3 regions of the Sphingomonas flavescens genome follow, and region 2 is predicted to be linked to each of the others. Evidence: predicted binding sites of a transcription regulator. Region 2 holds the regulator's gene; each other region holds the start of a gene.
What was found. The regulator LexA, encoded in region 2, represses DNA repair genes until DNA is damaged. The targets are predictions, from matches to a motif close to GTTCCNCNCTTGTTCT.
Positions count from the first base shown of each region.

Region 1: QU596_RS06665 (ribonucleoside-diphosphate reductase subunit alpha) is a predicted target of LexA. The motif match lies at 4,820-4,835, and genes of this name have one in related genera.
Region 3: recA (recombinase RecA) is a predicted target of LexA. The motif match lies at 5,256-5,271, and genes of this name have one in related genera.

Region 1 covers NZ_CP133016.1:1,287,680-1,298,401, reverse strand. Annotated here, with positions in the region: gene QU596_RS06695 (PEPxxWA-CTERM sorting domain-containing protein) at 1-532, shown strand, start outside; gene QU596_RS06690 (L,D-transpeptidase family protein) at 580-1,221, opposite strand; gene QU596_RS06685 (PilZ domain-containing protein) at 1,232-1,483, opposite strand; gene QU596_RS06680 (hypothetical protein) at 1,689-1,991, shown strand; gene QU596_RS06675 (sterol desaturase family protein) at 1,993-2,754, opposite strand; gene QU596_RS06670 (M20/M25/M40 family metallo-hydrolase) at 2,810-4,498, opposite strand; gene QU596_RS06665 (ribonucleoside-diphosphate reductase subunit alpha) at 4,886-6,757, shown strand; gene QU596_RS06660 (transferrin receptor-like dimerization domain-containing protein) at 6,983-9,220, shown strand; gene QU596_RS06655 (hypothetical protein) at 9,217-9,447, shown strand; gene QU596_RS06650 (PepSY domain-containing protein) at 9,523-9,945, shown strand; gene QU596_RS06645 (hypothetical protein) at 9,942-10,256, shown strand; gene QU596_RS06640 (hypothetical protein) at 10,256-10,615, shown strand; gene QU596_RS06635 (ribonucleotide-diphosphate reductase subunit beta) at 10,618-10,722, shown strand, end outside.
Region 2 covers NZ_CP133016.1:337,897-348,618, forward strand. Annotated here, with positions in the region: gene QU596_RS01770 (sensor histidine kinase) at 1-901, shown strand, start outside; gene QU596_RS01775 (citrate synthase) at 898-2,184, opposite strand; gene gltX (glutamate--tRNA ligase) at 2,181-3,581, opposite strand; gene QU596_RS01785 (ComEC/Rec2 family competence protein) at 3,761-5,818, shown strand; gene QU596_RS01790 (VOC family protein) at 5,772-6,116, opposite strand; gene lexA (transcriptional repressor LexA) at 6,118-6,768, opposite strand; gene QU596_RS01800 (peptidylprolyl isomerase) at 6,840-8,783, opposite strand; gene tpiA (triose-phosphate isomerase) at 8,884-9,627, shown strand; gene QU596_RS01810 (ribosome maturation factor RimM) at 9,699-10,202, shown strand; gene secG (preprotein translocase subunit SecG) at 10,267-10,623, shown strand; gene QU596_RS01820 (CTP synthase) at 10,698-10,722, shown strand, end outside.
Region 3 covers NZ_CP133016.1:661,566-672,287, forward strand. Annotated here, with positions in the region: gene QU596_RS03410 (KpsF/GutQ family sugar-phosphate isomerase) at 1-23, opposite strand, end outside; gene QU596_RS03415 (dicarboxylate/amino acid:cation symporter) at 114-1,430, shown strand; gene QU596_RS03420 (M24 family metallopeptidase) at 1,427-2,638, opposite strand; gene QU596_RS03425 (multidrug effflux MFS transporter) at 2,660-4,033, shown strand; gene recA (recombinase RecA) at 4,082-5,173, opposite strand; gene QU596_RS03435 (hypothetical protein) at 5,337-5,996, opposite strand; gene QU596_RS03440 (UrcA family protein) at 6,128-6,508, opposite strand; gene QU596_RS03445 (UrcA family protein) at 6,598-6,990, opposite strand; gene QU596_RS03450 (LytTR family DNA-binding domain-containing protein) at 7,051-7,734, opposite strand; gene QU596_RS03455 (hypothetical protein) at 7,837-8,649, opposite strand; gene QU596_RS03460 (PEPxxWA-CTERM sorting domain-containing protein) at 8,853-9,500, shown strand; gene QU596_RS03465 (pyrophosphate--fructose-6-phosphate 1-phosphotransferase) at 9,593-10,722, shown strand, end outside.

The DNA of each region.
Region 1 (10,722 bases), 950 kb from region 2:
GACCGGCAGCGACGCGGTGGCCGCGGCGGTTCAGCAGGCCCAGAGCCTGACCCAGTTGCTCGACCAGCGTTCGCCAGGGGAACGGGTCGCCGGCGCGCAGACCAAGCACAAGAAAATCCAGCACGCACTTGCCAAGGTGCGTACCCGCGAAAGGCCGGCCGGGCCCTCGACCAGCGAACTCGCCAAGGTCTTGATGCCAACGGGGCCGGTTGGGGCTGATGCGGCCATCGTGCCGCCGGTTGCGATTGCCGGTCCGGCGCCGCAGCTCGCCGATTTTGTCGCGCCACCGGCCGCGCCGGGCGGCGGCCCACCGATCGTGGGCCCGGGCGGTTCTCCCGGCGGATCCCCCGGCGGCATCGGTGGTGGCGGCGGTTCGCCCGGCGGTCCGCCAATTATCTACCGGCCTGAGGAAACGAAGACTCCCGTCGCCGCCGTGCCCGAACCGAGCACCTGGGCCATGATGCTCCTCGGCTTCGGCCTCATGGGCTGGCGCGTGCGGCGGACCAAAGCGCGCCAACACAAGCTGGCCTGATCTAGCACCGCCGCCGCGCGGCCGGACCATGGATCGAAAGTGAAAGGTTACGCCCGCTTGGGGTTGCCGACGACGAAAACCTCGTCGCCGACCGAGGCTGCGGCAAAGAGCTGCTTGGCGAAGCCCTCGGGCACACCCACGCAGCCGTGAGTGGCGAGCCCCCAGCGGACGTCGCTGGCGTGAATCGCAACGCCGTCCTTGGTCAGGCGCAGGGTGTAAGGCATCGGCGCGTCATAGGTCGCCGAATGGTGGTCCTTGAGCTTCGCCAGAATCGGGAATTTGCCGGCCGGGGTCTCGAGCCCATCCGCGCCATAAAGAATGACCGCGGTGCCGATCTCATGGCCGGCGCGAAACACGGAGATAAGCTGCGCGCGCGTGTCGACGCGGATCCACAGCGGACCGGCAGGAACGCCGGCGTCGTCCCACTTGAAGTCGCCATATTGCATGCGCGCGGGGACTTGCAGGACCGACTTGACTGGCCGGTCGATCTGGCCTGCGGCAAGCGCCTGGCGCATGGCGGCGGGACTGACCTCGATCCGGTTTGCGGATGGGGTCGCGGCATCGACCGCTCTCGCAGCCGCCGGATGAGCAGGCTGGCGTGCCACCGATAAAGTTGCCGCCGTCGTCCCGCCGAGCAGGAAGAAGGCGGCCCCGCCGATCAGTCGCCCGAAGGATCGCCATCGCGGCAACGCTTTCAGCCTAGTTGATGAAGCGCACGCCCGCGCGGCCTTCGTCCGCCCAGCGGATTTCGGCAGCGACGGCGCCGCGCTTGATGATGCGGAGCTCGACCACCTCACCCTCGTCGAAGCGGTCGTTCGAGATGAGCTTGCAGCCGCCGTAGGAAAGGTCGGCGACGGTCACGTCGCTATCGCGGGATGCCGACATGGCGAAGCCGCGCATGTCGCTCACGTGCTTGCGGTCGGCGCGTCGAATGAAGGTCTTTGCGGTCATCAGTTTGCCCCTTGAATGTCCGGTAACGTCCTTATCAAAGGCACTCCGCCCGCGCTTCCCGCGAGTCCTGCTTGTCCCAAATCCGAACGCGGACTGGCGTCGGCGCAGGGAAGTTTGGACTTTATCAACTTTTGATACCCAGACCCGAACCAATCGGCGGCATCGGGGGGTCAACGATGGTTCAGGTTTTCAAAGCGCGGTCCGCATGACGGTCCCGGCGGAAATCAGCGGAACCGGCAAGCCCAAGCCGACGCGCGTGCTCATCTCATGTGAGCTGCTGACGCCGATCAACACGGTACGCGTCACCCTTCGCGACATTTCGAAGACGAGCGCTCATGTCATCGGCGCACGAACGGTGCCGCCGGAGTGCGATGCCATCTTGCGCCGCGGACCTTTGTTCGCCGCCGTCCGTGTGGTCTCAGTCAAGGACAACGAAGCGCAGCTGAAATTCTACCGCCAGCTTTCGCTGGACGAGATCGGTTCAATTCTGCCGGGTAACCCGCGCTAGACTAAAGCCGGATCCTGCCGTCCATCTTCTCGATTTTATTGACATCGACCATCGCCAGCATCGCCACCCACCGCCGCGCCCGCTCAGGCTCGAAGCCCAGTTCGACGGTACGCTGGACTGGCTCGCCATAGGTTCCGAACAGCCGGTCCCACAGCGGCATGTCGCCGAAATTGCGCGCGTGCACGTCACGTTCGTGATGCAGCAGATGGGCTTCCGGCCGCTGGATAAACCAGCCGGTCCACGCGGGCGTCCGCACGTTCCAGTGCTGATAGAGCGCCACGCAAAACCCCCACAGCCCGGCCCAGGCGGCCGCGTGCGCGGTCGAATTGGTCAGGCCCGCGGCCAACAGGCCGCACAGCACGCCTTGGACCAGACTATCGAAAGGGTGGAAGATCATCGCGGACGCAATGTCGACCCGGGCGACCCCGTGGTGCAGCTGATGCCCGGCGCGCCACAGCAGGTCAAAATAATGCATGGTACGGTGCGCCCAGTAACCGAAGAATGTCGTGAGCACCCAGACGGGGAGGGCGGCCCAGTTCCCCCACGTGTTGAGGTCGATGATGGCCATCGGCGGCAAGTGAGGCACGATCAGCAGCGGTGCGCCGACGAAGACGACCAGAGTCAGCGCGAAACCGGCAAGTCCGATCAGTCGCCAGCGGCGAATCTCCGGCATCTCGCGGCCCGATGGCACGAGTGCTTCGAAGGCCATGAACAATAGCAGGCTCGCGGGCAGCGCGAGCAGCATCGCGGTGTCGAAATCCATCGCCAACCCCCTGCGACAAGACCAGGCGGCTGATAGCGTAACTTGGGCGATGGGCCTAGCGGCCGCGCTCCGGTCGCGAGGATGAAGCACTGCTGCGCGCCCCGCTGCTTTGCGCCCGCACCTTCGCGAACTCCGAGGTCGGCCGCCATTGCGGCCAGGCGCGGCTGTTCGCCAGCCTGTTACCGATCGCGAAGAACATGTCCGCTTCCTGCGCAGCGCCGCGCAGGTCCCAGCTCGGCGACCAGGCGTCGCACGTCTGGTGATAGCAGTTGGACGTGAAGCTAGTGAGCCACTTCTCGCCGGCTGGGCGCCCGCCGTCGACCATGTCGTAGGCCCCGGCCAGCGCCATATCGAGCAGGACCGGCACCCCGCGCTTGGCGAAGGAGAAATGGTCCGCGCGGTAGAATAAACCGCGTTCCGGATGATTCTCCGGCGTCACGTACCGTCCCTGCGCCTTGGCTGCGGCGGCAAGATAATCTTCCATCTCGCTCTGGCCCTGACCGACGACCACTGCGTCCTTGACCGGCCCATTCCACTGCAGCGTGTCGAAGGTCAGGTTGGCGACCATCTTGTCCATGGGGAACAGCGGGTGCTGCGCGTAATATTCGGAGCCCAACAACCCGCGCTCTTCAGCGGTCCAGGCCGCGAAGACCAAGGTTCGCTGCGGCCGCGGTCCCGCCGCGAACAGCCGCGCATTCTCGATCATCGCCGCAAGGCCCAGCGCATCGTCGGCTGCGCCCGGCTTGATCGTCCGGCCCTGCGCATCCGCGGGGCCGATGCCGTACGCGTCCCAATGCCCGCCGTAGCTGATCGTCTCGTCGGGGTATTTGCTGCCCGTCAGCTTGCCGAGCACGTTGTGACTGGTCAGCCGCGTCAGCTTCACCGGCGCGTCGACCGTCAGCGTCGCCTTTAGATCGATTGGCTTGAACGCCGCCGTCCGCGCCTGGCGCTTCACCGCCGCAAGGTCATAACCGGCGCGCTTCAGCAGGTCCGCCGCGACGTTTTGCTGGATCCATCCCTGCAGCAGCACCGGTTGCTGCGCACCGGCCGGGAGCACGACGTTATAGCCTTCACCGGCCGGGCTTTTCACCACGGTCCACGGGTAACCGGCGCCCTCGGTATCGTGGACCACGAGCGCGGCAATTGCGCCGCGCCGCGCCGCTTCCTCATATTTGTAGACCCAGCGGCCGTAGAAGGTCATCGTCTTGCCGCCGAACTTTCCTGCGACCGGTTCGCCCGCGGTCGCCTCGAAGTCCGGGTCGTTGACCAGCATCACCGCGACCTTGCCGTGCAGGTCGACGCCCTTGAAATCGTCCCAGCCGCGCTCTGGCGCGCTGATGCCGTAGCCGACGAAGACCATCGGCGCGTTGGCGATCTTGACCGCCTCCGTCGCGCGCACCGTCGACATGTAGATGTCGTCTGGATAGCGCAGCGGCGTCGTCGCGCCCGTCTGCGTGACGCCGACCGTCGACGGCGCGCCGAGCTGCGTGCGGATCATCGGCACTTCCTGCGTCCAGCCCCCGTTTTCGCCCGCTGGTTGAAGTCCGGCAGCCTTGAACTGCTGGATGAGGTAGGGGATCGTCTTTTCTTCGCCCGCTGTCCCCGGTGCACGGCCTTGGAACTCGTCGGACGCGAGCGTGCGCGCGATTTCCGACATGCGCTTCATGTCGACCTTCGGGGCAGGGGGCGATGCGGCCATCAGCGGCAATGATGCGGCCAGGACGGCGGTCAATTTCGTGCGCATCGCATCCCCTTTTTCGAACCGGGCATGCTGTGCGGCGGTGCTTACCGCAAGTCCAGTGCGAACGCCTTGCGGCGCAACGTTGCGGTAGCGTCAAATCCACAGGATTTTGCGTTGATGCGCCATTTACCGGCTTGCGCCCAAATCCAATTAAGGCACTATAGCTAGTAGCGGTCGAGGGGGAGTACTCAACCACTAGTGTTTCGCTCGGGAATCCCTATATTCCGGAGGGAGACGCGGTCGTCCCCGCTTTCCACAGGCGGCGGGTGTGCAAAGGTCCCCTGAAGGCGCGAAAACGGCTAGGGTGCCGCGATGGCTCCGAGTCGAACAAGTCAGGAACAAACGGTTCTCGGCGATTACGCCTTGGCCGATTAAGGACGGGGTAGCGCGATGGATTTCTCGACCGGCTCAGAAGTAACGAGCGACGACGTTTCGACCACCGCCAGCGGATCGAAGTCCGTCCATGCGCCCAAGTTTGCCGTCACCACCGACGACAAGCGCGACGCTTTGCTGACCGAGTTCGGCAAGGACACTTTGGTCGACCGTTACCTGCTCCCGGGCGAGAATTATCAGGACCTGTTCGCGCGCGTCGCCGCGGCCTACGCCGACGATGCCGATCACGCCCAGCGCGTCTACGACTACATCTCGCGCCTGTGGTTCATGCCCGCGACGCCCGTGCTGTCCAACGGCGGCACCGGCCGCGGCCTGCCGATCAGCTGCTATCTCAACAGCGTGGACGACAGCCTGCAGGCGATCACTGAAATCTGGAACGAGAACGTCTGGCTCGCCTCCAAAGGCGGCGGCATCGGCACCTATTGGGGTCGGGTGCGCGGCATCGGTGAGCCCGTCGGGCTGAACGGCAAGACCAGCGGCATCATTCCGTTCGTCCGCGTGATGGACAGCCTGACGCTGGCGATCAGCCAGGGGTCGCTCCGCCGCGGCTCGGCTGCCGTCTATCTCGACATCGCCCACCCGGAGATCGAGGAGTTCCTCGAGATCCGCAAACCCAGCGGCGACTTCAACCGCAAGGCGCTCAACCTGCACCACGGCGTGCTGGTCACCGACGAGTTCATGGAAGCCGTTCGCGACGGTTCGGAGTTCGAGCTCAAGTCGCCCAAGGACGGCAGCGTCCGCGGCAAGGTGGACGCGCGCTCGCTGTTCCAGAAGCTGGTCGAAACCCGCCTCGCGACGGGCGAGCCGTACATCATCTTCATCGACCAGGTGAACCGGTCGATGCCCAAGCATCACCGCGACCTCGGCCTCAAGGTCTCGACCTCGAACCTCTGCTCGGAAATCACGCTGCCGACCGGCCGCGACCATCTTGGCGCGGATCGCACCGCGGTCTGCTGCCTGAGCTCGCTCAACCTCGAAACCTGGGACGAGTGGAACGGCGACAAGCAGTTCATCGAAGACATCATGCGTTTCCTGGACAACGTGCTGAGCGATTACATCGCCCGCGCGCCGGACGAGATGGCGCGCGCCAAATATAGCGCGGAGCGAGAGCGCAGTGTCGGCCTCGGCGTGATGGGCTTCCACTCCTTCCTGCAGGCGCGCGGCCTGCCGTTCGAAGGGGCGATGGCCAAGAGCTGGAACCTCAAGATCTTCAAGCACATCCGCGCTCAGGTCGACCAGGCGTCGATGATGCTGGCGAAAGAGCGCGGACCGTGCCCCGACGCCGCCGACATGGGCGTGATGGAACGCTTCAGCTGCAAGATGGCGATTGCGCCGACCGCGTCGATCTCGATCATCGCCGGCGGCACCTCAGCCTGCATCGAGCCGATCCCGGCCAACATCTACACGCACAAGACGCTGTCGGGCTCCTTCTCGATCAAGAACCCGTATCTCGAAAAGCTGCTCGCTTCGAAGTCCAAGGACAGCGACAAGGTATGGAATTCGATCCTGGAGCAGGGCGGCTCGGTCCAGCACCTCGACTTCCTGACGCCCGAGGAAAAGGACGTGTTCAAAACGTCGTTCGAGATCGACCAGCGCTGGCTGATCGAGCTTGCGGCCGACCGCACGCCCTACATCGACCAGGCGACCTCGCTGAACCTGTTCATCCCCGCCGACGTCGACAAGTGGGACCTGATGATGCTCCACTTCCGCGCGTGGGAGCTGGGCATCAAGTCGCTCTACTATCTCCGCTCCAAGTCGGTGCAGCGCGCCGGCTTCGCGGGTGGGGTCGAGGCCGACAACACCCCTGAGCTCAAGGAAATCCAGCTCCCGTCGAGCACCGACTACGACGAGTGCCTGGCATGCCAGTGAGCCTCGTCACCCCAGCGCAGGCTGGGGTCCATGTCGGTGAGCAATGGCGGACGTCGACGACAGGCGACGACATGGATGCCAGCCTCCGCTGGCAAGACGGAGTAATCCAGTGAGCAAAGAGAAGCTCCGCAAATACGGCAAGCGCGCCGGCTACGTCGTGCTTGGCCTCGTTGCGCTCGACCTCCTTGCCGGCGTCGCCACCGTCGCTGTCGCTGCGTGGCTCCGGTGAGGCGCCTGCTCGCCAGCGGCGTCGCCGCGCTCGCCCTCGTCGCCACGGCCGCCACCGCGCAATCGGGCGGCCAGGCGCTCGAACAGAGCTTCGACTCGATGATCAGCACCGCCGACCAGCTCGGCTGGCTGCAGACCATGTCCTCCGCGCCCAACCATGTCGGCGCGCCGCACAACAAGGCCAATGCCGACATGCAGCTGGCCCTGTTTAAGCAATGGGGCTGGGACGCGCGGATCGAGCGCTTCGACGTCCTCTATCCGACGCCGATCTCGACGACGCTCGAACTGGTCACGCCGACCCGCGTTCAGCTGGGCGGGCAGGAGCCGGCGATCGCCGAGGACCCGACCTCGTCCCAGACTGCCGGCGCGCTGCCACCCTATGTCGCCTATCAGGGCGACGGCGACGTCACCGCACCGGTCGTCTACGTCAATTACGGCATGCCCGACGATTATGACGCGCTCGAGCAGCGCGGCATTTCGGTCAAAGGCAAGATCGTGCTCGCCCGCTACGGCGGCGGCTGGCGGGGCCTGAAGCCCAAGCTGGCGCAGGAACATGGCGCGGCCGGCTGCCTGATCTACTCCGACCCGGCCGACGACAGCTACGCCGAGGCCGACGTCTTCCCGAAGGGCGGGGGACGGCCCGATGCCGGCGTGCAGCGCGGCTCGGTCGCCGACATGCCGATCTACCCCGGCGATCCGCTGACGCCGGGCATCGGTTCGACGCCGGGCGCCAAGCGCCTGACGCGCGAGCAGGCAATCACGATCCTCAAGATTCCGACCCTGCCGATCTCGTATCGCGACGCGACGCGGATCATCGCCGCGCTCGATGGCCCGCTGGTGACCGGCAAGCAGCGCGGCGGCCTTCCGCTCGCCTATCACTGGGGCGGCAGCGATGCGGTCAAGGTGCACCTCGCGGTCAAGTCCGACTGGTCGCAGAAGCCCGTCTACAACGTCATCGCGACGCTGCGCGGCTCGACCTATCCCGACGAATGGATCGTTCGTGGCAACCACCGCGACGGCTGGGTGTTCGGCGCCTCCGATCCGCTGACCGGCCAGGTCGCGCTGATGAGCGAGGCCAAGGCGCTCGGCGCGCTCTACCGGGGCGGCTGGCGGCCGGCGCGGACCATCGTCTACGCCAGCTGGGACGGCGAGGAGCCGGGCCTGCTCGGCTCGACCGAATGGGCCGAGGCGCACGCCGATGAGCTGAAGCGCAAGGCGCTGATGTACATCAATACCGACGGCAACGGCCGCGGCTTCCTAGGCGCGGGCGGCAGCCATGAACTGCAGCATTTCGTCAATCAGGCGGCCAACGACGTCCTCGACCCGAAGACCAACGTCCCCGCCGCGCGCCGTGGCCGGGCGGCGATCCTGGCGAGAGGCTATAGCGACAAAGAAAGCGTTCGCCCTGAACAGTTCGAGGCGGCCAAGTCCGGCGGGGATTTTCCGCTCAGCGCGCTAGGTTCGGGCTCCGACTATACCGCCTTCCTGCAGCATCTCGGCATCGCCTCGCTGAACCTCGGCTTCGGCGGCGAGGATGAGTCCGACGGCAGCTACCACTCGGTCTACGACAGTTACTATCACGTCACCCACTTCGACGATCCGGGCCTGCAATATGGCGCAGCGCTGTCGAAGCTGGTCGGCCGCGTCGTCATGCGCGCCGCCGACGCCCCGCGCGTGCCCGCCCGCTACGGCGACTTCGCCACCGCCGTCGGGCGCTACCTGACCGACATCAAGAAGCTCGCCGCCGATCAGCGCGAAAAGGACCGCACGCTCGCCGACCTGCGCCGCGAGGGGGACTTCGCGCTTGCCGCCAGCCCCCGCGATCCGATCGTCGCCCCGCGCGACCAGGGCGTCACGCCGCTGATCGACATGCTGGTGCTGGAGAACGCGGTCGATCACCTCAAGCGCGCCGCCAGCGCCGCCGACGCCACGCTGGGTCGTGCGTCGGATCTGCCGCCGGCGACCCAGGCGCGCATCAACGCCAGCCTAGCGCGCATCGACCAGCTGCTGATCGATCCCGCGGGCCTGCCCGGCCGTCCGTGGTTCAAGAACCTCGTCTACGCTCCGGGCACGCTAACCGGCTACGGCGCCAAGACGCTGCCCGGCGTCCGCGAGGCGATCGAGCAGCGCCGCTGGGACGACGCGCGCACCTACGTCGAGCGCACCGCCAAGGTGCTCGAGGACTATGCCAACCGCCTCGACCAGGCTGCCGCGATCGGACGGCCCGCGGCGTGATCGCGCACCTCACCACCGGGCGAATGATCGAGCTGGCCGTCGCGGTCCTGCTGATCGGCGCGGGCATCTGGTTCTATCGGCGCCCGGGTGGTGACGGCCGTCCGAGCACGCAGGGCCCGGTGATCATGTTCGTGATCGCGGCGATCCTGGGCGCCCATGCGCTCGGCCTGATGGACTATCGCCCGAGCCAGGCGGAGCGCGAAGCGATGTTGGGCGGGGCGCAATGATCGGCGGAAACAACACTTGCCAAAGCTATTCGCATCGTCTCTCTGTTGCGAAACGTTCGCAATTAGGAGGCGCCTGTGCGCAAGTGGCATCGTTGGCTGGCCGTGTTGTTCGGCGTGTTCTTGCTGTGGATCTCGGTGACGGGCGTGCTCAGTCAGGTGGGCAGCCTGGTCAACTCGGGCGGGTTCGAGACGGAAGCAAGCGAGGCGCGGGCCCGCGCGGCGGCGAAGGCCGCGACCCCGCCGGGCTTCGTCTGTCCGGAAACCATGACCTGCCGCCCCAAGCCCGCGACCAAGCCGGCGTGGAACGTCGGCCTGCTCCATCACCTGCATTCGGGCGAGAGCTTCGGGCCCGTCGGCACGATCATCTCGATCCTGTCCGGCCTGTCGCTGGTCTTCTTCAGCTTCTCGGGCCTGTGGATGTACATCCAGATGTGGCGCGGCCGGCTGGTGAAGACCCAGCACGGCGGCAAGCTAAGAGGCGGCCGCTTCTTCTGGTGAAAGCGGCGGCTGCCGCCGCTTCCACTTCGACGCTGACCGCCTGCGCAGCGACGCAGACCAGCGCCGCCGTCGCGCCCACCGCGCCGGGTTTCCTGCTCGGCCTGTGGCACGGCTTCATCTTCCCGGTCGCCTGGGTCGTGTCTTTGTTTATGCCGCAGGTCGCGGTCTATGCCGTGCCCAACAACGGCGGCTGGTACGATTTCGGCTATTTCCTCGGCATCGTCGTGTTCGGCGTCGGCGCCAAGAAGGGCGGCGAGCGCGTCGTCTACCGCGACCGCGTCATCGATACGACCGCGCGGCGGATCGACTGATGGCCGGCTACCGCGACAACTCCGGCTACGATCCGTACGCCTACGAACAGCCCGGGCCCCCACTTCGCCCATATAATTGGGTGCAGTGGACCGGCCTCGTGATTGTTGTGGTTGGCGGGATATACTCGCTCGCTTCCTTGCTCGGCCAGGCGGGGCTGATCCCGCTTCACCTCAAGTCCACGCAGCCGTTCGCGAGCCTGCCGCTTCTTGGCATCCTGCTCATTCACTCCCGCCGCGCCCCCGGCACGCCAGCGGGTACCGAGCAATTGCGCAAGAACCGTCAGGTCCTGCTCATCACCGTTCTGATCTGTGCCGTCATCCTCGGCGCCGCCACCGTCATCGAACTCACAGGAGCGTAACCATGGGACTTCTTCAGGCGTCCAAGACCTACAAGCCGTTCGAATACCCCTGGGCGTTCGAATATTGGAAGCGCCAGCAGCAGATCCACTGGATGCCGGAGGAAGTG
Region 2 (10,722 bases):
CCTTGGCGTCCATGCAGCCGACGTGGCGCGTCAGCCGCTCACCCGCATTCTGCGCTTTGACGAAAATGAAGAAGGGGAAATGCCCCTGATCAGTGCGCTCGCCGCGCGCCGCCCGTTCGCCGGCCAGCATGCGCGTAGCCGCGTCGATGAAAGCCGGATGGTGATTCTCGACGGGGAAATTGTGATGGCCGCGGATGGCCAATTTGCGGGGTTTCGCGGCAGCGTTCGATCGGAAGACCCAATTTCGGGACCTGAGCAAGTGGGGGCTTTCGACCTCGCGCTCGATGAGATGCTCCGCTCGCCGCTCGACCACATCATTGGTAACGCCCAGCGGCTTGTCGAACGTTCGGAAGGTCCGCTTCGCAGCGATTACGCCAATTACGGGGAGGATATCGCCTCGGCCGCCCGGCACCTGCTTTCGGTCATGTCATCCATGGGCCACGAGACGGTACAGGGCGACCGAACGATAGACTTGGCGGCGCTCGCCGGCGACGCCGTCGTGATGCTGGAATCGGCCGCTGAAGCCGCTGGTGTTAGCATCGAAGCGGATGACGCCGCGTCGCTCGCCGCCAGGGGCGAGGAGCGCGCGGTCATTCAGATTTTGGTGAACCTGATCGGCAATGCCATCCGCCACTCGCCGGAGGGCGGCCGCGTGCGGCTGGAGTTTGCGCGCAGCGGTGGGATGGCCCGGGTAACGGTAACGGACCAGGGTACTGGCGTTGCCGCCGATGATCGCGAGCGGATCTTCGAGCGCTTTGAGAGGGCCCGCAAAAAAGATGACGGCGCAGGTCTCGGCCTTGCCATCTCGCGCCGCCTGGCCCGCTCGCTCGCCGGTGACGTCACGCTCGACACCGCACCCGGCGAAGGGGCGCGTTTCTCGCTCAGCCTGCCGGCCGCTTAACGCTTGTCGACCGGGACGTAGTCGCGCTGCGTCGCGCCAACGTAGAGCTGGCGGGGACGACCGATCTTCTGGTCGGGATCGGCGATCATTTCATTCCACTGCGCCACCCAGCCCGTCGTGCGGGCAAGGGCGAACAGCGCCGTGAACATGTCGGTCGGGAAGCCGATCGCATTGAGGATCACACCCGAATAGAAATCGACGTTCGGGTAGAGCTTCTTCTCGATGAAATATTCGTCGTTTAGCGCGATGTGCTCGAGCTCCTTGGCAACGTCTAGCACGGGATCGGAGATGTTGAGCTCCTTCAGGACCTCGTCCGCCGTCGCCTTCATCACCTTCGCCCGTGGGTCGAAGTTCTTGTAGACGCGGTGACCAAAGCCCATCAGCCGGAACGGATCGTCCTTGTCCTTGGCGCGGGCGATATATTCCGGGATCCGCTTCACGTCGCCGATCTCGCGAAGCATGTTCAGCGCCGCTTCGTTGGCACCGCCGTGCGCCGGGCCCCACAGGCAAGCGATGCCCGCCGCGATGCACGCGAAGGGATTGGCACCCGAAGAGCTCGCCAGACGAACCGTGGACGTCGACGCATTCTGCTCGTGGTCGGCGTGCAGGATAAAGATCCGCCGCATCGCATTCTCGATGATCGGGTTCACTTCATAGGGCTCGGCCGGGACGCCGAATGTCATCCGCAGGAAGTTGCCCGTGTAGGACAGCTTGTTCTCCGGATACATGAACGGCTGGCCGATCGAATATTTGTACGCCATCGCGGCGATCGTCGGCATCTTGGCGATCAGCCGGTGCGACGCGATCATGCGCTGCTCGGGGTCGGTGATGTCGGTGCTATCGTGATAGAAAGCCGACAGGGCGCCGACAACGCCGATCATGATGGCCATCGGGTGCGCGTCGCGCCGGAACCCGCGGTAGAAGGTCGCCAGCTGCTCATGCAGCATGGTGTGGCGGCTGATCGTGTAGCTGAAATTGTCCAGCTCCGCCTTCTTCGGAAGCTCGCCGTTCAGCAGCAGATAGGCGACTTCCATAAAGCTCGAATTCTCGGCCAGCTGGTCGATCGGATAGCCGCGGTGAAGGAGGATGCCCTGTTCTCCGTCGATGTAGGTGATCGCGCTCTTGCAGGCGGCGGTCGAGGTAAAGCCCGGATCGTAGGTGAACTTGCCGGTTTCGCCGTACAGCTTGCGGATATCGATGACTTCAGGACCGACGGAGCCGTCGAGCACCGGGAACTGGTCGCTATCGTCCCCAACGTTCAGGGTCGCGGTCTTGTCGGTCATTCAGTCGGCTCCATCTGGTCGGCGATGCGGGCGAGGCTTTCGTCGCGGCCTAGCAGCGCCAGTACGTCAAAAATTCCCGGAGAGGTGGTGCGTCCGGTGAGCGCGGCGCGAAGCGGTTGGGCCAGCTTGCCCAGCTTCACGCCATTCTCCTCGGCGATCTCGCGGATGGCCGCCTCTAGAACTGCCGGTTCCCATTCCGCAAGGGCACCCAGCTTGGCATACGCCGCGCCGAGGATTTTGCGGGCATCGGGCGTCAGCAATGCGGCCGCCGCTTCATCCACGTCCAGCGGCCGCTGGACGAACAGGAAGCGCGCGCCGTCGGCCAGCTCGTTGAGCGTGTGCGCGCGGGCCTTAAGCTCCGGCATGGCTTTTACGAGCAGCGCCTTGTCGGCGCCGGGCAGGCGAGGGGCGACCAGATCCGCGAGCCGGGCATCGTCCGCCTCCCGGATGTAATGACCATTGAGGTTTTCGAGCTTCTTGAAGTCGAAGCGCGACGGCGATTTGCCCACCTGCGGCAGGTCGAACCACTCGATCGCCTGCGCGCGGCTGATAATCTCATCGTCGCCATGGCCCCAGCCAAGCCGCAGCAGATAATTGTTCACCGCCTCGGAGAGCAGACCGAGCTCGTCGCGATAGGCGTCGACGCCCATCGCGCCGTGGCGCTTGCTCAACTTCGCTCCATCCGGCCCATGGATCAGCGGCACGTGCGCATAGGTCGGCTCAGGCCAGCCCATGGCGCGGATGATCGCCAGCTGGCGGAAGGCGTTGTTGAGGTGATCGTCGCCGCGGATGACGTGGGTCACGCCCATGTCGTGATCGTCCACCACGACCGCCAGCATATAGGTCGGGGTACCGTCGGAACGGAGCAGCACGAAATCGTCCAGCTCCACGTTCTGCACCGTCACGCGGCCCTGAACCTCGTCGTCGATGACAGTCTCGCCCTCGCGGGGAGCCTTCAGGCGGATAACGAACGGCGTGTCGCCTTGGCCTTCGGTAACGTCGCGCCAGGGGCTGTCGATGCGGAACGGCTTGCGCTCCGCACGCGCCTGCTCGCGCTGGGCTGCCAACTCTTCCTGCGTCATATAGCAGCGATAGGCGGCGCCGCGCTCCAGCAGGCGATGCGCCACCTCGGCATGCCGCGCCCAGAATTGCGATTGATAATATTCGTGGCCGTCCCAATCGAGGCCGAGCCAGTTCATCCCGTCCAGGATCGCATCGATGGCATCCTCAGTAGACCGCGCCTTGTCGGTATCCTCGATGCGAAGCAGGAACTTGCCTCCGCGGTGCCGGGCGTAGAGCCAGTTGAACAGCGCCGTCCGGGCACCGCCGATGTGGAGGTAGCCGGTCGGCGAGGGGGCGAAGCGGGTGACGACGGGACGGTTGTTCTGATCGGCCAAAAGTTTCTCACTTGCGCCGGGCGGCGCTTTGCTCTTCTCTCTATGCTGCAATGCAACGGACGAGCGCCCCTAACATAGGGGAAGCGCCTCTTCCACAGCGTGCTCGGAGCTTTTGGAAGACGCGGATTTCCGCGCTTCACGGGGAGGTCGAAGGCTTCCTCGAGGCGGAGCGCGCCCAGTTGCCGCCTTGGTTCGTCGTCGGCTTCGGTGCCGGGATCGCGGCATGGTTCGTCATCGCCGGACCGCGGGGCTGGCAGGCGTTCCTTTGCGTTTCGCTCGCGCTTGTACTGATCGGTCTGGCCATCGGGCAGGAGCGGAGCGGGCGGGCGCTCGCCTGGTTCGCATTTGCCGCGGCGAGCGGCTGCGCGCTCGTCTGGGCACGGTCGGCCTGGGTCGCGTCGCCACGCCTCGACCGGCCGCAGGTCGTTCAATTCACCGCGACCGTCTCGGCCGTCGACCACCTCCCCGCGCGGGAAACTGTCCGCTTGCTGCTCAAGTCCGGAACGCCAGGGCTCCCGCCGACGGTCCGCGTATCGCTTGACGAAGACAAATTTCCCGCGGGTATCGCGCCGGGAGCGGTTGTCGACCTTCGCGCGCGCCTCGCGCCGCCACCGCCAATGGCGCTGCCCGGCACCTACGACTTCGCTCGCGATGCTTGGTTCAAGGGTATCGGCGCAGTCGGCAAGACGCTCGGTCCGGTCACCGTCACCAAAGCCGCGCAGCCGCACGGCCTCGACCGGGTCCGCGACCGGCTCCGGCGCCACATCATGGATCGCCTGCCTGGCAACGACGCAGGGATCGCCATCGCAATGGCGACCGGGGACCAGAATGCGGTCGACCAAGAAGACGCCGACGCCATGCGTCGCAGCGGCCTCACGCATCTTTTGTCGGTTAGCGGCTTGCACATCGCGGCGGTTGTCGCCTTCGCCATGTTCCTAACCCTCAAGTTACTTGCACTGAGTGAATGGCTGGCGCTCCGATTTAACTTGGTGCTGGTGGCGGCCGCGGCGGGGGCAATGGCAGGGATTGGCTATACCCTTCTCACTGGCGCCCAGGTGCCGACCGTCCGAAGCTGTGTCGCCGCGTTGCTCGTGCTTGCCGGGATAGCGCTTGGCCGTGAGGCGATCAGCATCCGGCTGATTGCCACCGGTGCGCTCGTGGTACTGATCTTTCGCCCTGAAGCGCTGGCTGGCCCGAGCTTCCAGATGAGTTTTGCGGCGGTGACCGCCATCGTCGCCTTTCATTCCGCTCCGTGGGCGCGGTGGTTACTGGAACGGCGGGAAGAGGGGCTATTGCAGCGCATCGGACGCAGCCTGCTGGGAGTCATTGCGACCGGGGTCGCCGTCGAATGTGCCTTAATTCCGATTGCGCTTTTCCATTTTCACCGGGCAGGTCTCTACGGGGTCGCCGCCAATATCCTTGCCATTCCACTGACGACCTTCCTCGTGATGCCATTGGAGGCAGGAGCGCTTATCCTCGACGGGATTGGGCTAGGTCGGCCGTTGTGGTTCCTTTGCGGTCTGGCGATCAAAACACTGCTCGCCCTGGCGCATGTCGTCGGATCCGCGCGAGGTGCGATTGCGATGATGCCGTCGATGCCGGGCTGGTCCTACGCACTGCTTGCCGCCGGCGGGTTGTGGATTTGCCTATGGACGACGCGGGCTCGTCGCCTGGGGCTCCTCCCCATTGCCGTCGGGGCCGCCGGCGCGCTCGCCGCCCCCGCGCCCGACCTCCTGATCACGGGCGATGGACGTCACCTCGCCATTGCTGACGCTGGAGAAGTTTACATTCTGCGTGACCGTGCCGGCGACTACATCCGCAGTTTGCTCGCCGAAGCGTCAGGATACGACGGCGATCCCTCCGCCATTGATGCACAGTCGACCAGTGATTGCACCTACGACGCTTGCCTGACGACCATCCATAGAAACGGATCGGCGTGGCACCTGCTTGCCACGCGCTCGGCAACCCGGATCGATTGGTCCGCGATTACACAGGCCTGCGCGTCTGCGGACATTGTCATCTCGGATCGACGTTTGCCGAAAGCTTGCGTGCCCCGCTGGTTGAAGCTTGACGCGGCCAGCCTCAAGCAGACCGGAGGACTCGCGATCACGCTCGCCGATGTGCCCCGCATAGCGACTGTCTCGGAGCGCGTGGGCAATCATCCATGGGCTTCACGCCCAAAGTTAAGCTCTACGTCGCACTCCAGACCGCGAGTTCGCTCCCGGACGGATCAATGAAGTGAAACCTCCTGCCACCCGGGAACGCAAAGATGGGCTTGGCAATCACGCCGCCCGCACCGGCTACCTGATTGAATGCCGCATCGAGGTCGTCGACCCGAATGACGGGCAATGGAGCCGAAAGCGCTTCGCTCCGGTCGCCCTGTAGACCGAGGTCCGTGATGCCGTTTGTCGTTGCAGCGTAATCTGGTCCGTATTTCGTGAACGTCCAGCCAAACGCTTTTGCATAGAAAGCCCACGTGAGCTCATGCGCCGTCGCGCTTGGCAATTCGACATAATCGATCCGCGGCCCGCTCACCTCAGTAACGGCGGATCAGACCGGCAAGTCGGCCCTGGATCCGCACCCGCCGCGGATCGTAGCGCTGAGGCTCGTAATTGCGGTTCGCCGGGTCGAGACGGATCATGCTGCCCTCGCGGCGGAAAGTCTTGAGCGTGGCTTCTTCCTCATCGATCAATGCCACGACAATCTCGCCGTCATGCGCGACATCGACCTTGCGGATCAACGCGAAGTCGCCATCGAGGATGCCCTCGTCGACCATCGAATCACCGGAAACCTCCAGCGCGTAATGCTCGCCCGTGCCGAGCAAAGCCGCCGGAACCGCAAAACTTTCCGTGCCCTGCAGCGCCTCGATCGGTGTGCCCGCGGCAATCTTGCCGTGCATCGGAATTTCAAGTGTGTCGTTGGCAGGCGCCGTGGTCACCGGGCGGATTGGTGTCACCGTGGCCGATGGCCTTGCTTCAGGTAGCTTCACCACCTCAAGCGCGCGCGCCCGATTGGGCAGTCGGCGTATGAAGCCGCGTTCCTCCAGCGCCGAGATCAACCGGTGCACACCCGACTTGGACTTCAGGTCCAAAGCCTCGCGCATTTCATCGAAACTGGGACTGATCCCCTTATCCTTGAGGCGGTCATCGATGAACAACAGCAATTCGCGCTGCTTGGCGGTGAGCATGGCCGTGAACCCCTTCAGGAACGAACGGGGAACTTTTAGGAAACAAAGATACTGTGGTCAAGCTTTGCCCGTTAATTCCCGCTGGTGAGAAGACGGGTCCGGAAGGCAGCAATCGCGCTTTCATTACGCTTTGCGCCCATTTCCTTGCGTAGTGCGGCGGTGAATTGTTCCGCATAATCTTGCGCCGTCGCTTCGCTCAACTGGCTTTGAACCTGGGTGATTAGCTGCGGCGCACTGAGCGCATTGCCCGGCGTGATCTTATTGGTTTTAACGATGAAATATCCGCCCCCTGCGGGATTGGCTAACATTCGTGCCTTACCGGTTGCGGTTGTGAACAACGCCCGCAAAGCCGGGGGCACGTTGCCGCGCTGATCGGAGATTTCGATGCGCCGGGCAGCGATGGGGCGCGAAGGCGGCAGCGTGACGCCGGCGGCCTTGACCGCATCGGCAATGGGGGCGCCGGCACTGGCCCTGTCGGCAATCTGCTTGGCGACGGCTTCAGCTTTTCTGTTTGCCTGGTCGACGATCCAGTCGGTCGCGACCCGGTCGCGAATGCTCGTCAGGGGTGCCGGGGCTGCCGGCAGAACCTGGCCGGGGGAGACCACCGCGTAACCGGCGTCGCCGCCCAGCGCGACGATTTCGGGCGGGTCGTTGGGTGCGATCTCAAACCCGGTCTTGATCACCGGCGCAAGCTCTGCAGGAGCCTTGTAAGCCGCGTCGACGCGTGATGTACCGGCGCTCGTGATCAGCGGCGTCGTCGTCACGGGCAGCTTGGCTGCCGCGACCGCCTCGGCAAAGTTGCTGCCATCGTCCAGTGCGGTCTGGACCTTGTCGACCAGATCCTCGATCGCGCTCTTCCGTTTGTCCGCGGTCAACTTTGTCGCAATTTCCGCGCGGGCCTGCTCGATCGTTTTGCCGCCACCGGCTTTCACTGCATCGATCTTCACGATCACCCATCCGAAGTCGGACTGGATGGGCCCGACCAACGCGCCGTTGGCAGCCGCAAAAACAGCATTGGCGGTCTTGTCTCCAGCCACGCTGGAGTAGGCCGCGCGGCTTTGATCTGTCAGCGTGGTGAGGGCAGCGTGGGCGCCTGCCGGGGCGGCGGCCGCAGACAAGGTCTGACCGCCCTTGACCCGCTGGGCGATGGCGTTGGCCGTCGGCTGGTCGGGCACCACGACTTGCGTTAGCGACCGCGTGTCACTGGGCGCATAGGCCGTCTTGTTCGCATTGTAATAATCGGTGATTTCCTTGTCGCTCGGCACAACGCCGGCGACCTGCTCCGCGCCGATCCGAGCGATGCGCAGCGCTCGTTGCTCCGGCACTGTGTAGCGATTTCGATTGGCCCCGTAGAACTGCTGGATCTGCGCGTCCGTTGGCTTCAGTCCGGCCTTGAACAGTTCGGTCGGGACAATGGCGGCTTCACCTTCGCGCGCCTCGAGCAGCAGGGACGCGTATGGCGTCGCCATGCCGACCGGCACGCGAGCGTTGGTCGCGATCGGCGTCAGCATCAGCCGCTGCAACAAACCCCCGGACAAGATGCGGCGGACTTGCGGGTCGGTCAGACGCTGCTGCGCCAGGAACTGCTGATAAGCCTGTTCGCTGAACTTGCCGTCCAGGCCTTTGGTGTTGGGCAATTGCGCGATCTCCGCATCGACCAGCCGCTTGGAGAGCGGGAAGCCATATTTGTCGGCGAATGCCAGCATTGTGCTCTGGTCGATCAACGCGTTGATGACCGCCGGAAGGTCGCTGATGACGCTGTTGTAATCCGCTTCGGGCCGCTGCTGCCGCGCTTCCTGAAGCCGGCGCTGCATCGCCTCGCTGGCTTCGCGCTCGGTCACGTCCTGGTTGCCGACGCTGGCCAGCGCACCTGTGCTTCCACCCAGACCGATCTTGCCTGATCCAAAGTTGGAAATGTCGGCGATTGCGAACCCGGCCAGGATGGCAATCAGGATCAGCGCCATGATGCCGGTGCCGATTTTGGATTTGGAAAGACGGCGGAAGAAGGAGAGCATCGGTATCCGGTGCGAAGTGGAGGTTGGGGGTGCTTTAGGGGCGGGGGTGGCACGCATCAAGCGGCGCCGCTACGGGACCGGCGAGCAGGGGAGTTTGCGCATGGTGAAGAAGCTCGTGGCCGGCAACTGGAAGATGCACGGCGTCTCGTCGGACGTCGCGGAAATCCGCGCCATCGCCGAAGGATCTCGTCAGTATCCGAGCGTCGACGTTGCGCTCTGCCTTCCCTCGATCCTAATCCATCGCGCGGTGGAGGCGGTGCCGGGCTTCGCAATCGGCGGTCAGGACGTTCACCATGCCGAAAAAGGCGCCCACACCGGCTGCACCTCCGCGCAAATGCTGGAGGACTCCGGAGCTAGGCTGACCATCGTCGGGCACAGCGAGCGGCGGGATGCGCAGCGGGAGAGCGATGACGAGGTGCGAGCGAAGGCCGAGGCCGCGCTTGGGATTGGCCTCGACGTCATCCTCTGCTGCGGCGAAAGCCTCGACGTTCGAGAAGGCGGCACCGCGGTGGAAACGGTACTCACCCAGCTCGAGGGATCGCTTCCGCCAGCACTCGCCGGCGGTGCCGAGCTCGCCATCGCGTACGAACCGATCTGGGCTATCGGCACCGGCAAGATCCCGAGCATTGCCGAGATTGCCGAGATGCATGCCGCCATCCGCGGCAAGCTTCAGGAGCGTTTTGGGGCCGCAGGCATCCAGCTCCGCATTCTCTACGGCGGATCGGTTAAGGCCTCCAACGCCGCCGAGATTTTCCGCATTGAGAACGTGGACGGGGCGCTCGTCGGTGGGGCAAGTCTCAAAGCCGCGGATTTTCTCCCCATCGTCGCAGCGGCAGGACTGTAAATTTCAACCGTTCAGTTCACAAACAGCAGGCGCATGCTATCTAAGGCCCCTAACGAAAGGTAGGGTTCAAGATGGTGAGGAACAATTTCGTCGTTGGTCTTTTGGGTCTCGCTTTGGCCATGCCGGTCGCCGCGCAGAGTGTCGGCATGCAGGTCGTGGACAGTGCGGGCGCACCGGTCGGCACAGTCACAGCCATTCAGGGCGACAACCTTCAGGTGAAGACGAGCAAGCACGAGGCACTCCTGCCAAAGTCTAGCTTCAGGGCGGAGGGCGGCAAGCTATTGTTCGGGATGACGCAGGCGCAGCTCGACGCCCAGATTGAAGCGACGGCAGCGTCGGCGAATGCCGCGGTGGTCGCCGGCGCGACTGTCAAAGGAATCGGCGGCACTACGGTTGGCACGATCGATTCGGTTGCTGACGATAAAGTCGTGATCGCTCTAAAGTCGGGGCAGAAGCTGGCTTTCCCGACCAGCGGCGTTCGGGGAAATGCCGACGGTTCGGTGACGGTCGGCTATTCATCCGCGCAGCTCGAAACGCTAGTCAAAGGATCGGCAACCGCGCCGCAGGGTCAGTAGTCCGGTTGAAAGCGGGTGCGGTGGCCGCTACTTGCTTCCGCACCTCATTCGTCAAAGGTCTTAAATGTTCGCCTTCCTGCTGATCGTTCAATCGCTCATTGCTGCGTCGCTCGTTGCCGTCATCCTGATGCAACGCTCGGAAGGTGGCGGCCTCGGCGTGGGTGGCAGTTCCTCAGGCTTCATGACGGCGCGCGGTGCGGCGGACTTTCTGACCCGCTCAACCGCCGTTCTTGGCGGCGCATTCATCGTCCTGTCGATCGTGATGGCGGCGATCGCCGGCGCATCGCGGGAACCGGCGAAGATCGATACCTCGCTCGCCGGCAAGACCGCGCCGGTCCAGGATACGCGGCCCGTGCAGCCGACGCCGACCGCGCCAGCGACGCAGAACCAATCCGCGCCAGCGGTCCCACTCGCCCAATAAGCGACGCTTTCCACGAATTTATTTCACGCGGCGGGTTGCGTCGCCGCGCCAACACCCCCTAAGCCCCGACACCCATGGCGCGGTTCATTTTTGTCACCG
Region 3 (10,722 bases), 320 kb from region 2:
GGGGACGGATTGTCCGCTGCCATGATGCGCGCCCTAGCCACCTGCCTGCCCGCTGTGAAGCGCTTGACGTCAACAGCCGCAGCGGCTTGGGTCGGCGGCTTGAGGGGAGCCACATGGCCAAGAAACTGACGCGTTACATCCTGATTGCCTTGGTGCTGGGCATCATCGCCGGCTGGGCGATCAACGCTGCGATCGACGACGGCACGCCGGCCAGCGCCGCGCACCTGAAGTCGATTGCGGACTATCTGAGCATCGTAACCGCGCTGTTTCTGCGATTGATCAAGATGATCATCGCGCCCCTCGTTTTCTCAACGCTCGTGGCGGGCATCGCGCACATGGGTGACGTCGCGGCGCTCGGGCGCGTGGGCGTGCGCTCTCTCGCCTGGTTCATTTTGGCGAGCCTCGTCTCGCTGACGCTGGGCCTGCTGCTGGTGAACTTCCTTCAGCCAGGCGTGGGCCTGTCGCTGCCGATCCCTCCGACCACTGCCGCAAGCGGAGTGGATGCTGCCGCCTTCAACCTGAAGGACTTCGTCACCCACCTCGTGCCCGCATCAATCTTCGAGGCAATGAGCAAGAACGAGATCCTGCCGATCGTCATCTTCTCGATCTTCTTCGGCGTCGCCCTGACGGCCATCGGGGAAGCCGGGCGCCCAATCGTCAAAGGCGTCGAATCGCTGGTGAAGGTCATGCTGCAGGTGACCGACTACGTGATGCGCTTTGCGCCCTTCGCGGTGTTCACCGCCGTAGCCAGCGCCATCGCCGAAAAGGGCCCGGAAATCTTGTTCACCTTCGGAAAGTTCGTCGGCAGCTTCTATCTCGGCCTGGCAATCCTCTGGTGCCTGCTGATCGGTGCCGCGTTCGTGATCGTCGGTGGCCGGACCCGGCACCTGGTTCGGTATATCCGCGATCCGGTCGTGCTTGCCTTCTCCACGGCGTCGAGCGAGGCAGCTTATCCCCGGACGCTTGAGGCCTTGGACCGGTTCGGTGTGCCGCCGCGAATCGCCAGCTTCGTCCTGCCACTCGGTTATTCGTTCAATCTCGACGGCTCGATGATGTACATGACCTTCGCGACGATTTTCATCGCGCAGGCCTATGGGATCCATCTGAACTTCGGCCAGGAGATGACTATGCTCCTGGTAATGATGGTAACGTCGAAGGGCATGGCCGGAGTACCGCGTGCCAGCCTCGTCGTCATTGCCGCGACGTTGGGCATGTTCAAGATTCCCGAAGCCGGACTTCTGCTCATCCTCGCAGTCGACCACTTCCTGGACATGGGTCGTTCGGCGACCAACGTCGTCGGCAATGCCGTGGCCTCGACGGTCGTCGCCCGATGGGAGGGCACGCTCGACGCGCCTGAGCCTGCGGACATCGAACCACCGCATGCGCCGTCCCACCGCCCTGGCCCGGCCAAGGCGGAGGATCATTTCTAGGCGAAGGGCTGGTCGATCGACGGAGGCGGCGTCGTGAACCACTTTGGACCGGCTTCCGTCATGTGGAAGCAGTCCTCGAACCGGATGCCGAACTTGCCGGGGAGGTAGATGCCTGGCTCGTTGGAAAAGCACATGCCCGCGGCAAGCGGCGTCATCTCGCCGTGGACGAGATTGACCGGCTCATGGCCTTCCATGCCGATGCCGTGGCCGGTGCGATGGGAGGTTCCGGGCAGCTTGTACCCGGGGCCGTAGCCCCAGCTCTCGTATGCACGGCGCACCGCATCGTCGACGCTGCCCGCCGGCGCGCCGACCTTCGCGGCGGACATGGCGATGTCCTGACCACGACGGACCCGTTGCGCGACCTTGCGCTGCTCGGGTGTCGGGGCGGCGCCAAAGATGAAGCTGCGCGAGATATCCGATTGATATCCGTGCACAGAACAGCCGCAATCCATCAGCACCACTTCGCCGCGCCGCACTGCCTGCGGCTTATGGCTCCCATGCGGATAAGCCGAGGCTTCGCCGAGCAGGATCAAGCCGCCGTCATAGGCGCCACCCATTCTCTTGTGCGCAGCCGCGACCAGCGCATCGACATCGGCCGGACTCATGCCCTCGCGCATATGCTGTCCGGCGTATTTCAGCGATGCTTCGGTGATATCGGCTGCCGCCTGCATCAGAGCGAGTTCGGCGGGCGTCTTGATCATTCGGCAGCCGCGAACAACCGGATTTGCGGTCACCGCCCGCAGCTTCGGAAGTTGCTGACGAAGCCTGTCGAAGATGAAGAAGCGGTCGGTTTCCTCAAAGCCCACGGCACCGTCGGCCACGCGCCGTTCGCGAAGGACGTCAGCGACGAATTTCAGCGGCTCCTCGTCTTCGTTCCAGGTTCGGATCTCCGCCGGCACCGAAAGACTTTCCGCTACCGAAGGGCGCTCGAAGAACGGTGTAACGATGATGGGATCGCCCCGCATTGGGATGACCGCGGCGGTGAGGCGCTCGGAACGCCACCACTGCACGCCAGTGAAATAGTCGAGGCTGGCGCCGGGCTCGACAATGATCGCGCCGATGCCGTGCTTCGCCATCAGCGAGCGGGCCTTGGCGAGACGCGCCAGACGCTCGGCCGAAGTGATCGGTGGCGGTAGCGTAATCTTCGGCAGCTCGTCAGCGGCCTGGGCAAAGACGCGGTCCAGCGGCACGGTGAGCGCTGCGGCCATGGCTCCCGCACCTTGCAGGAAATGGCGGCGGCGAACTTTAGTATCGAGCATCGAAGAACCCCCGAAAGAGATCCGGCACTGTTGCACGGCGCAAGGCAATCGGCCAGCAGGCGCCGCTCCATGTTCGACTCCCTGGCTCATGACGGCGTGAAGCGCCCCGGCACCCGCGAGATGACCTTCATGCTCGCGGGGTTAATGGCGCTCAACGCGTTCGCAATCGACGCCATGGTTCCCGCGCTGCCGGCGATCGGCGATTCGCTTCGAGTAACGACGGAAAACGACCGTCAGCTGGTAGTGATCGCTTACTTCGTCGGCTTCGCCTCGACCCAATTGTTTTGGGGACCGCTCGCCGATCGGTTCGGGCGCAAGCCGATCCTCGCCGCCGGGATCAGCCTGTACACCTTGTTCGCCCTCCTCTGCGCGTTCGCAGGCACCTTCCCGCTGCTGATCGCCTCGCGGTTCGCAATGGGCGCCTCGGCCGCGGTGACACGGGTGCTGGTGGTCGCCATGGTGCGCGACCTGTTCGAGGCCGAAGCCATGGCGCGCGTGATGAGCCTGGTGTTCATGACCTTCATGCTGGTGCCGGTGCTGGCACCGAACATCGGGCAAGCCATCTTGCTGGTCGCCTCCTGGCGGGCAATCTTCATCGTGCTTGCCGGATACGCCCTTCTGATGCTGGCTTGGTCGGCGTGGCGTTTGCCCGAGACGTTGCACCCTGAATTCCGTCGCTCACTGCGATGGAGGGAAATGGGCGGCGCGATGATGGAAGCGGTGCGCGATCCCCTCTCTCGCGGCTACACGCTGGCGCTCGCCTCGACCTTCTCGGCCCTGATCGCCTATATCTCGTCCATCCAGCAGATCGTCTTCGATGTGTTTGACGAGGGCCGCTACATCGGACTGGTGTTCGCGGGGATCGCGGCGCCGATGGCCCTCGCCTCCTGGCTCAACTCCCGATTCGTCGGACGCTTTGGACTGCGGCGGGTCGGGCACAGCGCCGCGGTGATGTTCGCCGTCATCACCAGCCTGCACGCGCTGATCGGCCTGACGGGACATGAGAGCCTGCCGGTGTTCGTGGTGATGCAAAGCCTGGCGATGGCGAGCTTTGCCTTTACCTCGTCCAACCTTGGCACGCTGGCGATGGAGCGAATGGCGCCGATCGCCGGCACCGCTTCATCGATCCAGGGTGTGGTCGGGACGCTGGGCGCGGCGATTGTCGGCTTTGCGATCGGCCAGGCGTTCGACGGAACGGTGCGCCCGTATCTGATCGGCTGCGCGCTCGCTGCCATCGCCGCGCTCATCATCATCGTGCTGACCGAGCCGAAGCGGCTCTTCGCCCGGCTCGAGCCCAGCCGGCCGGCGACCTTCGGTGGCTGCGATCCCGAGGACCTTTGCTAGACCAGCTTGGCGGAAAGCGCATTGGACCGCTGCCCGCCGCTGGGGATCTTAACCGGCGACTTCTTCTTCCTCGGGTCCGGCCATGAGAGCCTCGCCCACTTCCTCGGTCTTGCCGCGGATCGCGTTTTCGATGCGCCGCGCGATCTCGGGGTTTTCCTTGAGGTAGGTCTTGGCGTTCTCGCGGCCTTGACCGATGCGGATCGAGTCATAGCTGAACCACGCGCCCGACTTTTCGACCAGACCGGCCTTGACGCCAAGGTCGAGGATTTCGCCGACCTTGCTGACGCCCTCACCGTACATGATGTCGAATTCGACCTGCTTGAACGGCGGCGCGACCTTGTTCTTGACGACCTTCACCCGGGTGGCGTTGCCGACGATGTCGTCGCGGTCCTTGATCTGGCCGGTGCGGCGAATGTCGAGGCGGACCGAGGCGTAGAACTTCAGCGCGTTGCCGCCCGTCGTAGTTTCCGGATTTCCGTACATGACGCCGATCTTCATGCGGACTTGGTTGATGAAGATGACCGTGCAGCGCGAGCGGCTGATCGAACCGGTCAGCTTGCGCAGGGCCTGGCTCATCAGGCGGGCCTGAAGGCCGACGTGACTGTCGCCCATTTCCCCCTCGATCTCGGCGCGCGGCACCAGCGCGGCGACGGAGTCGACCACCAGCACGTCGATCGCATTGGAGCGGACCAGCGTATCGACGATTTCCAGCGCCTGCTCGCCCGTATCGGGCTGCGACACGATCAGCTCGTCGATGTTGACGCGAAGCTTCTTGGCGTAGACCGGATCGAGCGCATGCTCGGCGTCGACGAAAGCGGCGGTGCCGCCCGTCTTCTGCGCCTCGGCAATCGCGTGGAGTGCCAGCGTCGTCTTGCCCGAGCTTTCCGGCCCGTAGATCTCAATGATGCGGCCGCGCGGAATGCCGCCGACGCCAAGCGCGATGTCCAGCCCGAGGCTGCCGGTCGAAATGGTTTCGATCTCGATCTTTTCGCGGCTGCCAAGCTTCATCGCCGAGCCCTTGCCGAAGGCGCGATCAATCTGCGCAAGGGCGGCTTCAAGGGCCTTCTGACGGTCCGTGCCTGAGCTGTTCAAGGTACTGTTTTCCAATGCGTTGCCAATGACTTTAAGCGTCGCTGCCATGTCCCTTGCCTCCGTTCAAGCTGCAATCGATGGCGGCCGAGCCCCGCCTGTGGAGAAGTGTTCGTATCCGATTTGTTCTCGTGGAACAAGTGTGGAACGTGCTTATCTTCATTAAGTTCACGCCGGGCGGCCGCATTTGCGTGAACTTAGGCCGCGCAGCCCTCTACAAACGGCGAATTCGCGGGCCATTCATGGCCTTTGCTTTCGCCAACATGCGGTCCAGTTCTTCCTGATAAGCCCGCGCGGCTTCCTCGCGCGCTTGGCGCTCGGCGGCGCGCTGTTCGTCGAGCGCCTTCATCTCCATGAAATAGGCATGACGGTTGAGCGCGTCGTTGCGGTAGTATTTGACGTCGTTGCAGCGGCCGCTGAGCAGGGCGAACGCAAGGCGGTCATTGCGGCGATGCTCGATTCGGACCAGCCGGCCCTTACGATAGACAGGCACCAATGAACCGTTCAGCGCACGGTCGAGCGCATCTTCGCGCATGCGATCGAGGCCCTCCTTCGCCGCCTGGTCCCAAGCGACCGCAAAGCCGTCGGCTCCCTCAACCCGAAGCAGGCGGTAAGCGCTACTGACGCTTCGTCCCACGGCGCGGGCGGCGACGCTGACACAGCCCGTCTGCTGCAGGCAGGCGATGAATTCGCGCTGCACTTGCTCCGACCAGCCACCGCGGCGGTTCCGAAGTCGGGGCACCGGATCGAACGCGATTGGATCCGGCGCCGGCTCGGCATCGCGGTCCGCGAGCAGGTCGGCGGCGGTCACAGTGACCGGGATGCGGGCAACAAGCTGATGGCTTAGCGTGAGGCGATCGGGTTTGTGCGTCATCCGCGAGGATATGCGGGATCAATCACCATGTAGGAAAGGCTTCGCGCGGCAACGGGACCATCGCGACGAAGCAGCGGATTGCTACGGGGTGCTGGGGGCAGGTCAATGGCCGCCCGCCCCCAGCGGGGGGCTCATCTCGACGCGCCAGCGATGCTGATCGTCATCACGAGCGGCGTGCCGAAACTTGCAGCACGAAACGCTTGCCGGATCTGCGGCCGCGCACCCGCCCAGGCGCCGTCCTGGCAATAATGGCGGTCGTAATCGGCGGTGTCGTCCACGCGGTCTGCCGTAAGTCTGACCGGGCAAACCTCGTCCACGGCCGCGTAAACGCGGTGAATTAGCAGCCGCTTGCCCTCGCGTGAAGTCAGCGACAGGTCGGCGTACGAAACGTAGCGAACCATCGGATCAACGCGCTTCGAAATGACGACGGGCTTGACCGGTCTGGCGGTTGAAGTTGCCGAGAACAGCATCGAACCGGCAAGGGCAGCTCCGACGAATGCTAATTGCCGCATGGGCATGCGAGCTCTCCTTGATTGTGAGTTCCTGAATTGCCGAAAAAAGGCCGGGGCAGGCCGGCGGCGGCCTGCCCTCGGCTCCCGCTCTACTTCTGCGCTCCCGTGATCCCGAGCGTCATGACGAGCGGCGTTCCGACCTCCGCTGCGCGAATGGCCTTGCGGATCTGCGGCTGCGCTCCGCGCCAGGCATAATCCTTGCAGTAGAGCCGGTCATAGGTCACCGCGAACTCCGCTTCGTCCGACGACAGGCTCAACGGACAGACTTCATCCACCGCCTGACCAACCCTTCGGTAAAGGAGGTGCTTCCCCTCCTTGGACGTGAGCGACAAGTCGGCGAACGACACATAGCGGGTCAGCGGGTCGATATGCTTTTCAATGACCACCGGCTGGCTGTTTTTCGCCATGGAGGCGGTGGCCGTGACGAGCAGCGATCCAACGAAGGCGGCTGCCCCGATACATGCGAGTTGACGTGCGTCCATGTTCTCTCTCCCTCGCTCTGCGGATTACGATCCGCGAACTCCGGAGATGAACCTTTCAGTTTATTGACGGAGGTTAATTTCGACGGGTTTCGGCGGTTTTTCAACGATTGGCACTTCCATCGACGAACCTTGCTCGGCGAGGGCACGAACGGTCTCGGCGGCATGAGACTTGGAAACGGGCTCGACCGACCCGTCGCTAAGCAACACCTCCCAATGACGGTGGTGATGCAGGAGTCGTTCGACATGCTGGCGGTTCACAATCGTCGAACGATGAATGTGTAAAAATCCCCATCCGTCGAGCATTTGCTTCATCTTGTGGATGGTGGTGTGGAGCAGCCAGCTGACATCGCGGGCATGGACCCGCATGTAATCCCGCTCCGCCGTAACCTTGATGATCGAGGAAAAATCAACGCGTTGCCGTCCGTCGGCGCAGGGCACCCACAAGCATTCGTCACCATCCGCGGAACGGACGAAGCGCTTGCAGACAAAGCTCGTTTCGTAATGGGTTACGAACTGGCGGAGGTCGGCGGCCATTAAATGCAACGTTTCGTTGAATTCGAGCAGAGACGAGAAGCGAAGCTGGACGATGAAATCGAACGCCCCTTCGGTCTCCAGCGACACTTCAGCCAAGGAAATGATGCTGCTTTTGAAGGCAGCAAGGCCAGCGGGATCCGCCCGGTGATCTATAGCCAGGCATAGCAACACCAGCAGGCCGTCATCGATGACTGCAAGTCTCGATGTCATAAGGCGCACCCCCTTCCGGCCGAGCCCGGAAGCGAGACTAATTTAACAGAAATCTAACGGCGGAGCGAATAACATCGCGCGGATTTGCGCGTGATGCGTGAACTATCTTTCCCGCAACTCGACAAGGGACTGCCGCGCGAGATCGATTTCCTTCTTCGTCAGGGGCCGCGCATCGGCCGGAACGCAGCGGCGGCCGAGGCTGTCGGACAGGGCGACGCACATCGCGATACCGTCGCGCAAAGCGTTGCTGAAATAGTTGAGGAAGACGACGTGCTGACGCGCGGCCGCAGCAATCTTGTTCTTGAACGCATGGTCCGCGCACAGGGCCTTTGAGTCATACTGGATCGCCAGCGGCTCACCGCCGGTGTCCGGACTGAAGCGGATCATAACGCGCGGATCGGTATTCGGGACCGGGTCCATGCTGATCGCGAACGACCGGAAATAGTCGATCTGTTTCTGGCTGAACTGCAGGGTCGACTGAAAGCGGGCGATCGCGGTGCGCACCTCCTTGCGTTCGATCGAGGCCAGGCCGCCCGCCCCCATCAACTCCTGATAGACCGACGTCGGGGCGGCGATCGCGGGCATCATGCCGAAGGTGTTGATCGCCTGGAAATCATCGGCCGACGGACATTCCCCGTTACCGAGAGCGGCGGCGAAGATCTCTTCCCGTCGAACGAACGGCGCCATCTGGTCGTGCATGTTGCGGATGACCGCGACGTCGCCTTCACTCTCCTCCTGCAACCGCTCCATCAACTCGTGATGACGGGCGGCTTCGCTGCGTCGTTGTCCCCACTCCTGCAGTTCGAACGCGATGAGGATGCCCGCAAGGACACCGAGCGTCTCCAGCGCGAGGAGCAGCCACTCGCGATCGTCGATGCGCCGGAATGCGTCCCCTACGCGACGGAACAGGACCATGTCGCCCGACCCCCGTGGTTAACAATTCGAAGGATGATTTCGATTGGAGCCGCACGCAAGAGGCGCGTCGAAGGAGAGTGACGAGGGGTCCGCCAAGATTTGTGTAACATATTGGCACAGGCGGTTTTTAACCAATGCAATTCAACTGGCGTTTAATTAACACTGCGGTTAACAGCTACTCACCTTTGTAGGGGCAACACCAAATGAAGAAGTTAGTTCTCGCGCTCTGCGCAATGGGCGCGGCTACCCTGGCGACGCCGGCGATGGCTGCCAATACCGTGGACACCACAATCGTCGATCCCTGCTCAGCGGGGTATGTGCAAGGTGCCGTCGCCTGCCAAGGTTATTATGGAAAAAATTGGATCACGGGCGGCGTCGGTTCGGCGACCACCCAGGAGCAGATGGACGCAATTTATGCTTTGCTGAACGGCACGGCGCAGGTTGGTGATCTTAAACCGACTGACAACACTAATTCGTACACGCCGCCTTACACTGGTGACTTCAGCCACGTCCTCGCAGCGGTGACCGGACTCAGCGGAGCCAATCAATTCGTTTTTTCAAACTTTTATATGACCGGCCTCACAGTCGTTGGAGCGCACTTCGGCAATAATACCGACAGCGATAAAAATAACGTGACAGCATTTTGGTTAGTTGACCTTGGGGCGACGCCGACAAACGCAATTTCACTGAATGGTTCTGGCGACGGGACCTCGAATGCGCAGGTGTTCGCGACAAATGTGCGTCCGGCGGTTCCGGAACCGGCGACCTGGGCGATGATGCTGCTCGGCTTCGGCGCCATCGGCATGGCTTCGCGCCGCAGCCGCAAGCCGGTGCTCGCGCAGATCGCCTAAGCTCAATTCCTGACTATCGAAGACGACGGGCGGTCCTCACGGGCCGCCCGTTTTCGTTTGGCAATCGGACGAATGAACAGCAGAAGCGGCGCATGACCGTGCGCACCGTTGCCATGCTGACCGCGGGGGGTCTCGCGCCATGCCTGTCGGCGGCGGTCGGCGGACTGATCGAGCATTATACCGAGGTCGCGCCCGACGTCCGCATCATCGCGTACCTCAATGGCTATGCCGGGCTGCTGACGGGCAAGTCGGTCGAGGTGACCGACAAGGTGCGTGCGACGGCGAAGCGGCTCCATGCTTTCGGCGGCAGTCCGATCGGCAACAGCCGGGTGCGGCTGACCAATGCCGAGGATTGCATCAAGCGCGGGCTGGTCCAGCCGGGCGAGGATCCGCTGCAAGTGGCGGCGGAGCAGTTGCGGCGCGACGGTGTCGACGTGCTCCACACGATCGGCGGCGACGATACCAACGGGACCGCGGCCGACCTCGCCGCCTTTCTCGACAGCCATGGCTATAGGCTGACGGTGGTCGGGCTGCCCAAGACGATCGACAATGATGTGATTCCGATCCGCCAGACGCTCGGCGCTTGGAGTGCGGCGGAACAGGGGGCGCTCTATGCCCGCAACATCATTGCCGAAAGCTCGTCCAATCCGCGGGTGCTGATCGTGCACGAGGTGATGGGCCGAAACTGCGGTTGGCTGACCGCGGCGACCGCGCTGGCGCATCACCAGTGGGTCAAGGACGCCGGGTTCGCCGAGTGGCTGGAGAACAGCGCGGCGCGATGGGACGTGCATGGGGTGTATGTGCCCGAGCGTCCGTTCGACATCGCCGAGGAAGCCGCGCGTCTGCGGCGGACGATGGACGAGCAAGGCGGGGTGAACCTGTTCATCTCCGAAGGCGCGGGCGTGCGCGAGATCGTCGCGGCGATGGAGACGGCTGGCGACCCCGTGCCCCGCGATCCGTTTGGCCACGTCCAGCTGGACAAGGTCAATCCGGGCGAATGGTTCGGCCGGCAGTTTGCCAAAGCGCTCGGTGCGGAAAAGGTGCTGGTACAGAAGAGCGGATACTTCGCCCGGTCCGCGCCGGCCAACGACGTCGATCTCGCCCTCATCCGCGCCTGCACGACTTACGCGGTCGACGCGGCGTTGCGCGGCGAATCCGGTGTCGTCGGCGAAGACGAAGAGCGCCGCAACGAACTGCGCGTCATCGAATTCGAGCGGATTGC